One region of the Amycolatopsis sp. 195334CR genome, then DNA from elsewhere that is predicted to be linked to it. Evidence: riboswitches for the same ligand, from Rfam matches in the RefSeq annotation. Region 1 holds a riboswitch; each other region holds the start of a gene.
What was found. Region 1 has a riboswitch for cobalamin ahead of JYK18_RS02700 (terpene cyclase/mutase family protein). Riboswitches for the same ligand answer to the same signal wherever they lie in the genome.
Positions count from the first base shown of each region.

Region 1 (4,205 bases):
CGGGCTCGTCGGGGTGGACCACGGTCAGCCAGCGCGCACCGCCCACGTCGATGTTGTGCTTGACCTGGAAGCCCAGCTTCTCCGTGTAGAACCGTTCCGCCCGCTCCTGGTCGTTGACCATGATGCTCATCAGCTGGGCCTTCATCACCACTCCGTTCCGCGTTCGTTCCCGAACGCGGCCCACGGTTCCACCGACAACTTAGATTGTCAAGACATGGCATCCTGTCGGTTGACGAGCACCTGGAGCTCGGTCACCCCGCGTTCCGGCGCTTCGTAGTCGAGGTAGACCTCGCGCGCGTGCCCGATCGAGGTGTACCCGTGCTCCTCGATCCAGAAGGCCAGCGTCTGGAAGGTGCGGTCGACCTCGTCCATCGTGCCGTGGTGCAGCACGGTCGCGGCGGTGCCGAGCGCGGGCAGGTCCACCACGTCGAAGTCGTACTCGCGGCCGCTTTCCAGTGCCACCGGCGCCGCGGTGTGCACCATCACCTGCTCCTCGCCGACCGGTTCGTAGTAGGCGATCGTGGGTGCGGCGATGCGGAGGCCCGCCTCGTCGAGGCGACGGCACAACTCGACGAACAGCGGTTGCACGACCGGGCCGATGTCGTGGGAGGCGTAGCTGGCGGCCACCCCGGAAAGCTCGGCGACGCGCAGCGGCGCGACGGATTTGAGGAGCACGTCCTCGGTGTTCATGTGGCCTTCGCGCTCGATGGTGCGCAGGCGCGCCTCGACGCGGTCGAGCCGGTCGGTGTCGGCGGAGATCTGCGCTTCGAGCTGAGCGCGTCGCAGGCGGAGCATGCCGCGCAGTTCTTCGGGGTTGAGCTTCTCCTCGATGATCTCGCGGACTTGCTCGAGCGTGAAACCCAGCTCCTTCAACGCGACCACGCGGTTGAGGTCGCGCAGCTGGGCCGCGTCGTAGTAGCGGTACCCGCTGGCCTCGTCCACGCGGACGGGCCGCAGCAGGCCGATGCTGTCGTAGTGCCGGAGCATGCGGACCGAAACCCGGCCGAGCCTGGCGAACTCCCCGATGGCGAACACGCCACAGCTTCACACGCCGGCCCCCCAGGCGCCACCTCCCGCTGCCCGTCCCCGACAAACGGACACCGGGAGGTGGCCGGACCCCGTGTGCTCCCTAGCGGACGATGCGGGCGATCAGCCCGGTCAGCACCAGCCAGAAGACGGCGGCGAGCCCGTAGTTGATCAGGACGCCGACCTGGTAGTTCTCCAGCTGGAACAAACCGGGGAAGAACAACGCCAGTGGCTCGGCGATGGCCCGCATGAATTCGACGAACGCGTTGGCCGCGTTGGCACCCAGCAGGATCATCAGGATGTAGATGACCTCGATGAGCGCGATCACTGCCCCGACGCCGGTGATAACTCGCGCGGCCGTCGAGCGGCCGCCGGATACTCGCAATCTGGACATGCTTAGGGGTTCCCCTCGGCGGACGGGTGAAACGCGGATCACCGTCGATTGCGCCATTCGAACACCGCTTTCCCGCCGAATGGCCGTATCTTGCGGAGATGGCCCGCCCCAGCGCGACTACGCAACGATATCTCTCGAACACCGCGCTGTACGCGGACCCCGCGCTGACCGAGAACCTCGACTACGCCAGGTGGTTCCGGCACGCCGGCGGCACCCCGGTGGTGCTGGCCCCGCACGGCGGCCAGATCGAGCCGGGCACCTCCCAGCTCTGCCGGGCCATCGCCCGGGCGTCCACATGCGACTACTGGCTGTTCGAAGGACTTCGCGGCGAACGACGGCTGCACGTGACCTCCAGCCGGTGCGACGATCCGGTGGCGCTGGCCCTGTGCGCGGGCACCGACCGGGCGCTGAGCCTGCACGGGTGCATCACGCTGCCCCGCGAGGGCGTGTTGATCGGCGGCCTGGACGCCGAATTCGGCGGCATCGTGCACGAGGAACTCACCGCCCGCGGCATCGAGACCCTCGACGCCGCCGAGTACCCGACGCTCGCCGGGCGGTCGCCGCGCAACATCGTCAACCGGACCCGCACCGGCATGGGGGTGCAGTTGGAGCTCCCGCTCGCCCTGCGCGACGCGATGCGCGGCGACTCGCCGCTAGCACAGTCCTTTGTGGACGGCGTGGTGGCGGCGCTGCGCCGGGTCTGGCGGGACGGGCGGTGCACCGGGTAACTTGCCAGAGCACGTTCCTCGATGGGGAAAGCCGGTGGGAATCCGGCGCTGACCCGCAACCGTGAGCCCGCGTTCCGCGCGGGCGAGTCGGACCGCCTGCCGGGGAACGGGCTCCGTCGAAACCGTCGTGGACTGCGGCTCGGGGCCTGCGCTGGCCCTTCCGGCACGCGTGGGTGACCGCGCCTGTCCGAAGGAGGATCCCTTGCGCACGAAGCTCTTCCGCGCCAGACCGGTGGCCGTGCTGGCCACCGCCGCCGCGCTGGCCGCCGGGTTGTGCACCCCGGCCGCGGCCACCGAGCAGCAGCAGACCGTCGCCCGCCACGGCGCGGGGTACCTGGCCCGCGCGATCACCGCGGGCGGTGGCAACCTCAGCGCCGACGTCACCAGCACCGCGTACGCCGTGCTCGGCCTGCACGCCGCCGGCGTCGGCCGCCAGGCCGCCCAGGACGGCGTCGCCTACCTCAGCACCCAGCTCGGCGAGCCGCTCAAGGGCGCCGACGGCCAGGACGACCCGGGCCGGGTCGCGTACGTGGTCCTCGCGGCGGTGGCGGGCAAGCAGAACCCGCGCCGATTCGGCGGGGAGAACCTGGTCGACCGGCTGCTCGCGACCCAGCGCGCCGACGGCCTGTTCGGCTCGGCCGCCCCGACCTACGACGGCGCGTTCCGGCAGGGCCTCGCGCTGACCGCGCTCAAGGCCGCGAAGGTGCCGTCCACCGATGCCAGGATCGCCGCGGCTACCACGTGGCTTACCGGCCAGCAGTGCGCGAACGGGCTCTGGCAGGCCTACCGCGCGGACACCGCGGTGCCGTGCGCGCCCGCCGATCCGGCGACCTTCTCCGGTCCCGACACCAACAGCACCGGCATGGCGGTGCAGGGCCTCGCCGCCTACGGCAAGCTGCCCGGCGCCAAGAAGGTGCTGGCCGCGTTGAACGCCGCCCGGTCCGCGGACGGTGGTTTCGCCTTCGTCGCCGCGCCGGGCCAGGCTTCCGACCCGAACTCGACCGCACTGGCGATCCAGGCGATCGTGGCCGCGGGTGGTCAGCCGGGCAACGCCTACGCCGCGCTCGCGAGCTTCCAGCTGGGCTGCACCGATCCGGCCGCCGACCGCGGCGCGTTCTTCTATCCCGGCAGCCGCGCGGTGAACCTGCTCGCGACCGTCCAGGCCGTCCCGGCCGCCGCGGGCAAGGCCTTCCCGCTGGCGCCGTCGACGCCGTCGGCCGCGGTGCCGGAGGTCCCGTGCGCGGTCTCGGCACAGCTCGCCGGCACGCCGGGCCCGTGCGCCGGAACGAGCGGCGTCACGGTGACCGTCGACTTCGCCGCTTTCGGTGGTGCGCAGGAAACCCGCTGTGCGCCCGGGGCGCAGGCCAGCGGGGTGGCCGCCCTGCAGAACGCCGGCTTCACCCCGACCGGCACCACCCGCTGGGGGCTGGCGTTCGTCTGCCGCATCAACGCCCTCCCGACGCCCGCGCAGGACCCCTGCGTGAACACCCCACCGGCGACCGCCTACTGGGCGTACTACCACGCGAACGCGGGCGCGACCGCGTGGACGTACAGCACCCAGGGCGCGTCCACGTACGTGCCGCCGCTGGGCAGCATCGAAGCGTGGGCCTTCGGCAACGGCGCCACCCCCACGCTGACCCCCACCCAAGTCCGCACCTCCTGACCCAACGCTAGGAATGGGGCATTACTTGCGTTGATTGCAAGTAATGCCCCACTCATAGCAATGGCTCCCGGGGCACCAGGTGGCCACCGATCACCAGGACGTCACCGCCGGTCAGCTTGACATCGAGCACCCGAGCACGGGTACTCTGAGTCGAGTATTTGACCCCGAGCACCCAGGACGAGGCAGGGCGATGGCCGCGCGTGGCAGGGCGAATCCGCTGGCTCTGGCGGTGCTGACGCTGCTCAGCGAGCGCCCGATGCACCCCTACGAAATGTCCGGCACGCTGCGCGAACGCCGCAAGGAAGACAGCATCAAGCTCAACTACGGCTCGCTGTACTCCGTGGTCGAGTCGCTGCGGAAGCGCGGGTTGATCGCGTCGCGCGAGACGGTGCGC
Region 1 covers NZ_JAFJMJ010000001.1:550,584-554,788, forward strand. The annotation lists gene JYK18_RS02680 (VOC family protein) at 1-145, opposite strand, end outside; gene JYK18_RS02685 (MerR family transcriptional regulator) at 208-1,035, opposite strand; gene JYK18_RS02690 (hypothetical protein) at 1,130-1,420, opposite strand; gene JYK18_RS02695 (poly-gamma-glutamate hydrolase family protein) at 1,519-2,148, shown strand; cobalamin riboswitch at 2,143-2,263, shown strand; gene JYK18_RS02700 (terpene cyclase/mutase family protein) at 2,351-3,811, shown strand; gene JYK18_RS02705 (PadR family transcriptional regulator) at 4,002-4,205, shown strand, end outside.

Region 2 (4,205 bases), 2.2 Mb from region 1:
CTGTCCTGCGGGGTGCCGGGCCGCTGGTTCACGCTGCGGAACCCGTTTTCGCCGAACACCGCCAGTTCCACCACCGTCGGCAGGATCGGCAACCGCAGCGAGAGCACCGCCGTGCTGGTGATGCCGCCTTCGTGTTCGAGCAGCACAGTCCACAGGTCGCCGTCGGTGCGGTGCGCGGCGAGCACCCCGGTGATCGGCCCGAGCGCCGCGTCGAGCAGGTCGAACGCGTGCGGTCCGACGTCGGCGAGCGCGCCCGCGTTCTCGTGCCGCCACGCCGAATCGCGGTAGGTCTCGTTCAGCAGCGCGCCGGAGAGCCAGCGCGCGCTGCCTCCGGCCCAGCCGCCCGCTTCCTTGAGCCCGGCCAGCCACTCCTGGGTCTGGATCGCGTACCGCAGGGTGAACATGACCAGCGCGGCGACGCCCGATTCGGCCACGGTCCCGGCGAGCCGTTCCGCGGTGGCGAGATCGGCGGCGATCGGCTTCTCCAGGATCAGGTGCTTGCCCGCGGCCGCCGCCCGGGTGGCGATCTCGGCCTGCACGGACGGCGGTACCGCGAAGGCGACCGCGTCCACCTGGTCGAGCAGCTCGTCGACGGTTTCGACGGCGGTCGCGCAGTGCGCTTCGGCCAGCTCACGGGCGGCCTCGGGACGCCGGGTCCAGATCGCGGTCAGATCGGTGCCGGGGTGTTCGGCCAGTCCCGGCGCGTGCACCGTCTTCGCCCAGGGACCGCCACCGACAAGACCTACCCGCAACTGCTGATCCACGGGGGACATCCTGCCTTACGCGGTCGTGGGTTAACGTCTGGTGCCCTCTCGGAAAGGTTGTCCCATGCGCCGCCTTCGCTCGGTTCTCGCGGTCGCGGCACTCGTCGCGGCCCTCTCCCCGGTGACCACCGCCGCCGCCGTGGACCAGGGCAAAGGCACCCCGGGGTACTGCCCCGGCGGCAACGGGATCACCGTGGTGGTCGACTTCCACGAACTCGGCGGGGACACGATCGTCCGCTGCGCTCCCGGCGAGCAGGCCAGCGGCCTGAGCGCGTTGCAGAACGCGGGCTTCGAACTCACCGGCACGCAGCGCTGGGGTCTGGCCACGCTCTGCCGGATCGAGGCCAAGCCGGGACCCGAGGCCGAGGGCTGCGCCGACTACCCGCCGGTCACCGCGTACTGGAGCTACTGGCAGGCGCCGGACGGCGGGAGCTGGGGATTCGCCCAGGCCGGCGTGCAGGAGTCGAAGCCGCAGGCAGGCGGCTTCGAGGGCTGGTCGTTCGCCAAGGACAAGAGCATGGACACCACGCCGGCGCCGCGGATCGCGCCGGTCCGGCAGGCCGGGACCTCCGGGGTCACGCCGGACGGGGTCGCCTGGACCGGCGGGCAGGCGCAGCAGGCCGAACCGGACGCCGGTTTCCCGTGGGGCGCGGTGCTCGGCGGAGCCGCGGTGCTCCTGGTCGGCGGGGCCGCGGTGGTCACCGTCGTCCGGCGCAAGCGTTCTTCCTGACGCTTCCCCGGCGCCACCGCCGTGGGTTAGTGTCAAGTGCTCGTGTGGGGGAAGCCGGTGCGAATCCGGCGCTGACCCGCAACCGTGATCGCCTCGTGGCGTGAGCCGGAATGCCCACTGAGCAGGCAAGGCTCCACTGTCGAGGATTACGGGCGGAGTCCTGGGTGTTGGTGGCTTCGCGCTGCACGCGTCCCGGGCGTCCCGGGAGAGGCCCTTCCATGCGCGCCGCCGTCCGTGCGCTCGCCGGGATCACCGGCGTGGCCGGGATCGCCACCGCGATCGCCCTGCCCGCACCAGCCGTCGAAGTGAACCCGCACGCCGCCGCCGGGACCGCCGCCGCGAAGTGGCTGGCCGGTGAGCTGGTGGACCACCGGCTGCCCGGGTTCATGGGCACCGACTGGGGCCTGACCATCGACGCCCTGTTCGCGCTCCGCGCCACCGGGCAACCGCAGGCGGCGGGCGTGGCCGACGCGATCGACAAGGACGGCGCGGGCTTCTACACCTTCCCGATCGACCAGACCCAGAGCGCCTGGATCGCCGGTGCGACGGCCAAAACGCTGGCCGCGGCGGTGGCCGCGGGCCGCGATCCGAAGAACTTCACCGGCCGCGACCTCCGCCAGGCCACGCTCGACCTGGTCGCGCCCGACGGCCAGTTGCGCAGCAAGAACACCGGCAACGACGGCTCCAACACCTTCGACCAGGCCCTCGGCGTGATCGGCCTGGCCCGCAGCGGTGGGGTGCCGCCGGAGGTGGTCGGCTTCCTGGTCAAGCAGCAGTGCCCGGCCGGTGGTTTCCGCCTCGGCGGTGACTTCGGTGGTGACGCGGTGACCTGCACCGACGACAAGACCATCGACCCGGACTCCACCGGCATGGCGGTGCAGGCGCTGCTGGAGGCGGACAAGAACGGCGTGGCCGGCGCGAAGGCGGCGGCCGACAAGGGCGCCGCCTACCTGGCGCAGACCCAGCGCGCCGACGGCTCGTTCGGCGGTTCCGGCCCGACCGTCGGCTCGAACACCAACTCCACCGGACTGGTCGGCCAGGCGCTGGCCGTCACCGGCCACACCGCCGCCGCGAACCGGGCCGCCGACTGGGTGGTGACCCACCAGCTGACCGTGCAGAACGCCGGGAAGGCCGCCGGGGACGTGGGTGCACTCGCCTACAACAAGGAGGGCCTCGACGACGCGGCGGCGAACGCGGTCGACGGCAAGATCCCCGGCATGCAGCGGGACCAGTGGCGCCGCGCGGGCGCGCAGGCCCTGCTGGCGCTGGCGAAACTGCCGCTCACGCACGCCCCGTCCGGTCCAGGCCCCGACCCCGGCCCCGATCCCGGTCCTGGCCCTGGCCCCGGCCCCGGCCCCGGCCCCGGCCCCGGTCCTGGTCAGCCCTCGGAGCCCTCGGTGCCGTCCTCGACGCCCACCTCCACCTCGTCGGGTCAGCCGAGCACCACGACGAGCAGCACGTCACCGGGGCTGGCGGCGGCGCCGAAGCACACCGGCGGCACGCAGCAGAAGAAGCTCGCGCAGACCGGGTCCCCGGTCGCGGAGGTCCTGGTCGGCGGTGTGGTGCTGATCGCCGTGGGCGTCGGCCTGCTGGTCGCCGGACGACGGAGGAGCGCCCGATGAGACTCGCCCGGATCGCCGCCTCGACCGCGCTGGTGCTGTCGATGGCCCCGCTGGCCACCGCCTCGGCCGTCGACCACGGCAAGGGCTCGCCCGGTTACTGCCCCGACGGCACCGGGGTCACCGTGGTGGTCGACTTCCAGGAACTCGGCGGGGACACGATCGTCCGCTGCGCTCCCGGTGGCCAGGCCAGCGGACTGACCGCGTTGCAGAACGCGGGCCTCGAACTCACCGGCGTGCAGCGCTGGGGGCTGGGCTTCATCTGCCGGATCGAGGGCAAGCCGGGCGCGGACACCGAGGCCTGCATCGACACCCCGCCCGCCACCGCGTACTGGGCCTACTGGCACGCGCCGAACGGCGGCAGCTGGACCTACAGCCAGCTGGGCGTGATGAACCGGAAGCCGCCGCCGGGCAGCTTCGAAGGCTGGTCGTTCGCCAAGAACAAGTCCGCCGGGAACAACCCGGCCCCGCGGATCGGGCCGGTCCGGCCCAACCAGGCCGTCGAGCCACCGCCACCCGCCGAGCAGCAGAACGGCGCGATCCCGGGCCGTGACGGCGTGCCGGCGGCGCCGCCCGCACCGGAAGAAGCCGTGCCACCACCCGCGGAAGCGCCACCCTCGGAAGCGCCGACCAGTTCGGCCGCGCCGACCTCCGCGCCCGCGCTGGTCGCGACACCCCCTCCGAGCCCGTCGCCGGTCGGCGGGGTCGCGCCGGGCGGCGTCGCGTGGACCGGAGGCGAGGCGTTGCCGTCCACGCGGGACTCCGGCTTCCCGTGGGGCGCGGTGCTCGGTGGCGCCGCGGTGCTCCTGGTCGGCGGAGCCGCGGGGGTCACCGCCTACCGTCGCAAACGTGCTTCCTAGGAACCTCCACCCGGCGGCGTGGTGGCTGTGGGCCCTCGGGCTCGCGGTCGCCGCCAGCCGCACCACCAACCCGTTCCTGCTCGGCCTGATCATCGCCGTGCTCGGGTTCGTGGTGGCCAACCGCCGCAGCGACGCGCCGTGGGCGCTGGCCTTCCGGCTGTACGCCTACATCGGGTTGTTCATCGTGGTGATGCGGGTGCTGTTCCGGATCCTGATCGGCGGGCAGGACGGC
Region 2 covers NZ_JAFJMJ010000001.1:2,773,096-2,777,300, forward strand. The annotation lists gene JYK18_RS13520 (Gfo/Idh/MocA family protein) at 1-773, opposite strand, end outside; gene JYK18_RS13525 (hypothetical protein) at 829-1,494, shown strand; cobalamin riboswitch at 1,505-1,631, shown strand; gene JYK18_RS13530 (hypothetical protein) at 1,713-3,116, shown strand; gene JYK18_RS13535 (ABC transporter substrate-binding protein) at 3,113-3,973, shown strand; gene JYK18_RS13540 (energy-coupling factor transporter transmembrane component T) at 3,963-4,205, shown strand, end outside.
Region 2: another riboswitch for cobalamin. It lies ahead of JYK18_RS13530 (hypothetical protein); the one in region 1 lies ahead of JYK18_RS02700 (terpene cyclase/mutase family protein).

Region 3 (4,205 bases), on a different contig from region 1:
CCCTTCCGCCGAGACGGTGGACAGCCGGGCCAGCGGCTGCGAGCGCAGGTACGCGATCTCTTCTTCGCTGAAGGCCATGGACGGGGACTCCTTTCGTGTGGATGGTCACTGCCTACACGAACGGAGCCCCCCGCGGATCGACAATCAGCCTGCCGGGCGAACCGCGAAATCGTCGAAGGACGCCGCCGCGCCGAACACCCGGACGCCGTTCGCGCCGGTGGGGTGGGTGCCGTCGGTGACCCGCAGCTTCGGCGTGCTCAGGTCGTCGACGTAGACCTCGATGACCGGCCCGGTCGCGGTGACGCGCAGGTGGCGGGCCTGGCCGATGGCCCCGGCCAGCGGCGCCGACGCCAGTTCGGTCCACGAGTTGCCGGCGCGCCCGAGCACCACGCGGCCGGACGCGCTGATCCCGGCGTAGTACCCGGCGTAGCTGTCGGTGCCCACCGCGGCCTTCGTCGCCCGGAACACCACCCCCGCGTCGCCGCGGCTGGAGGTGAGCCGCACCTTCGTGTCCTGCGTGAAGTCGGCGAAGTTGGTGTCCAGCAACGCTTTCCCGCCCGCCGACCGGTCGGCCCGCAGCTGCCCGGCGCGAGCGGTCCACTGCCCGCCGTAGGTCTTCCACCCGAACGTGTTGCCGTCGGCGAAGTTGTCCTCGACCTTCATGGTGATCCGCGCGATGGTGCCGTCGGGGTGGAAGTTCATCCGGTCGTAGGCGAGCTGCCGGTGGTTCCCGTCGGTCTCGCTGAGCGGACGGCGGTGGTAGACGATGTACCAGATGTCGGTGCCGGGCACGTTGATCACGGAGTTGTGCCCGGACCCGCGCGCGACCGCCGGGTCCTGCGCGAGCACCTTGTCGAGCTTGGTGAACGGCCCGGTCGGCGAGTCGGCCATGGCGTAGGAGACCGAGTAGTTCGGCCCGGTCCAGCCGCCCTCGGACCACATCAGGTAGTACTTGCCGCCGCGCTTGAACATCTGCGAACCCTCGACGTACTCCGGGTTCGGGGTGATCTCGCGGTAGGTGGTGCCGTCGTCGAAGGTGCCGAGGCTGGTCATGTCGGCGTTGAGCTTGACCACGTTGGCGTGCCCCCAGCCGCCGTAGTACATGTACGCCTGACCGTCGTCGTCGATGAAGACGTCCTGGTCGATCGGCTGGGCGCCGTTGTGGAAGCGGTCGATCAGCGGTTTGCCCAGCGCGTCGCGGTACGGGCCCTCCGGCCGGTCGGAGACGGCCACGCCGATGCCGCCGAGTTCGTTGTCGCTCTGGATGTCGTTCGCGGCGAAGTACAGGAAGTACTTGCCGTCGCGCTCGATCGGGGCCGGCGCCCAGACCGCCTTCTCCGCCCACGAGACGTTCTCGGTGGTCAGCACGTTCGGGTGCTTGGTCCAGTGCACGAGGTCCTTGGACGAGAACGCGTCGAGATGGGTCTGCTCGGCGTAGACACGCGAGGTGGTCGGGAAGACCCAATAGGTGTTGTCGTAGATCGCCACGTCCGGATCGGCGTACCAGCCGTCGACGAACGGGTTGCCCGCTTCGGCGGTGCCGTAGTCGGGGACGGCGGGTGCGGCCGGCGCCACTCCCGGATTGGTCACCGTACTGAACACGAGCAGGGCGGCCAGCGCCCCGGTGGCGAGTCTTCTCGGGAGAGCGGTCATCTTCGGCAGCTCCTGCACGCTATTCAACAACAACGAACATCTTCGGAAAAGATTGCACGACATCGGACAGGCTGGTCAAGCGTCCACCAGGGGGCCGCGTGATAGCGTGCGCTCGCCAGTCGTAGGGAATCCGGTGTGAATCCGGAGCTGACGCGCAGCGGTGAGCGGCGACGGGCAGGACAGTGGCCACTGGACTCCGGTCCGGGAAGGCGTTCTGCTCGGACGACCCCGAGTCCGAAGACCTGCTGGCACCCCGGCGCCGCCGGGGTCGTTGACCGACCGGGCTCCGCGTTCGAGCCCTCGACGCAGGGATTTCCGTGCCGAAAATCCGTTCTCCCCACCTGCTGCTCGCCGCGGCGCTGTGCCTCAGCGCCTGCGGGACCGACCCCGCGCCGCAAGCTCAGGCCACGACGACCGTGGAAAACTGTGGTCACCAGGTGCCGGTGGGCAAGCCGCCCGAGCGCGCGGTCGCGCTGAACCAGGGCAGCGCCGAGATCATGCTCGCGCTGGGCCTGGCCGACCGGATGGCGGGCACCGCCACCTGGACCGACCCGGTGCTGCCCGCGCTGGCCGCCGACAACGCGAAGGTGCCGCGCCTGGCGGAGAACAACCCGTCCTTCGAGGCCGTGCTGGCCACCGAACCGGACTTCGTCGCGGCCTCGTTCGTCTCCACGCTCGGCGAGGGCGGGGTGGCCACGCGCGAGCAGTTCGAGCAGCTGGGTGTGCCGACCTACGTCTCGCCCACCGACTGCCTCAAGGACAACACCGCCGGCGGTGACGGCGTGCGGACCGAGACGCTGACCATGGACGTGGTCTACACCGAGATCCGGCAGCTGGCCGCGGTGTTCGGCGTCGGGCCACGCGGTGAGCAGCTGGTGAGCGAGTTGCAGGGCCGGATGCAGCGCGCGTCGACGCGGGCCGGTGGGACCAGCGTGCTGTACTGGTTCGCCAACGCCGAATCGCCGTACCTGGCCGGGTGCTGCGGCGCGCCCGGCGTGATCACCACCGCGCTCGGGCTGAAGAACGTCTTCGACGACACCCGCGCGGAATGGCCGCAGATCAACTGGGAGACGGTGGCCGAGCGGAATCCGCGGGTGATCGTGCTCGGTGACCTCACCCGGCGTTCGCAGACCGCGGAGAACGGGGAAGCGAAGATCGCCTTCCTCGAGTCCCATCCGGTCACCAAGGACCTCGACGCGGTGAAGAACAAGCGGTACGTGCTGCTCAGCGGTCAGGCGATGAACCCGTCGCTGCGGACCGTGGACGGGACCGAGCAGGTCGGCGAGGCGCTGCGGAAGTTCGGCCTGGCGTGAGGCGGCCGCCGCCGACCGGGCCGCAGGTCGCCTGGTTCTGCGTGCTGGGCCTCGGCCTGCTCGTGGTGTCGATCGCGGTGGCCATCACCATCGGCCCGGCCGGGATCGGCATCGGCGAGGTCTATTCGACCGTGCTGGCCCACCTCGGCCTCGGCGAGCCGGTGCTCGCCCCGCTGCGGGACGGCATCGTCTGGCACCTGCGGCTCCCGCGGGCGCTGCTCGCGGCGGTGTGCGGGGCCGGGCTCGCGGTGTGCGGCGTGGTGATGCAGTCGCTGCTGCGCAACCCGCTGGCCGAGCCGTTCGTGCTGGGCGTGTCCTCGGGTGCGTCGACCGGCGCGGTGCTGGTGGTCGTGCTCGGTGTGGGCGGGGGCGTGATCTCCTTGTCCGCCGGGGCTTTCGCCGGTGCCGCGGTGTCGTTCGCCGCGGTGCTGGTGCTGAGCCGCATCGTCGGTGGCAGCACCGACCGGGTGGTGCTGTCCGGGGTCGCGGCGATGCAGTTGTTCTCCGCGCTCACCTCGTTCATCGTGCTCACCGCCGCCGACGCGGAAACCACGCGCGGGGTGTTGTTCTGGCTGCTCGGCTCGTTCGCCAGTGCCTCGTGGACCGAGGTCGCGGTGTGCGCGGCGGTGCTGGCCGTGTCGCTGGCCGTCTGCTTCGGGCACGCCCGCGCGCTGGACGTGTTCGCGCTCGGGCAGGACACCGCGGCCGCGCTGGGGGTGGCGGTCGGGCGCATCCGGATCGTGCTGTTGTGCGCCACCGCGTTGCTGACCGCCGCGCTGGTCAGCTCGGTCGGCGCGGTGGGCTTCGTCGGGCTGGTGCTGCCGCACGCGGTGCGGGCGCTGACCGGGCCGGGGCACAGCCGCCTGCTGCCGGTCACCGCGGTGGCCGGGGCGGTGTTCCTGGTCTGGGTGGACACCCTGGCCCGCACCGCGCTCGACCCGCAGGAGGTGCCGGTCGGCGTGGTGACCTCGATCATCGGCGTGCCGGCGTTCGTGGTCATCCTGTACCGGACCGCCCGGCCCCGCGAGCGGGTGGGTCAGTAGAACCTCAAGCACGCGCGGCGGTCACCGAGACCGTGGTGAACCGCATGCTGAAGCCGCCGCCGAGCTCGTCGATCGCGGCGCCGACCTCGTCCAGCACCACGGCGAGCCGGTCGGGCGGCAGCTGGGTCAGCGCGCCGGTGGTGGGCAACTGGTCGAGCCATTCCGCCCGGGTGTAGTACCGGTCCCACGTGTAGCG
Region 3 covers NZ_JAFJMJ010000002.1:2,058,561-2,062,765, forward strand. The annotation lists gene JYK18_RS32795 (PPOX class F420-dependent oxidoreductase) at 1-78, opposite strand, end outside; gene JYK18_RS32800 (glycoside hydrolase family 43 protein) at 145-1,653, opposite strand; cobalamin riboswitch at 1,753-1,918, shown strand; gene JYK18_RS32805 (ABC transporter substrate-binding protein) at 1,971-2,966, shown strand; gene JYK18_RS32810 (iron ABC transporter permease) at 2,963-4,009, shown strand; gene JYK18_RS32815 (class I SAM-dependent methyltransferase) at 4,014-4,205, opposite strand, start outside.
Region 3: another riboswitch for cobalamin. It lies ahead of JYK18_RS32805 (ABC transporter substrate-binding protein); the one in region 1 lies ahead of JYK18_RS02700 (terpene cyclase/mutase family protein).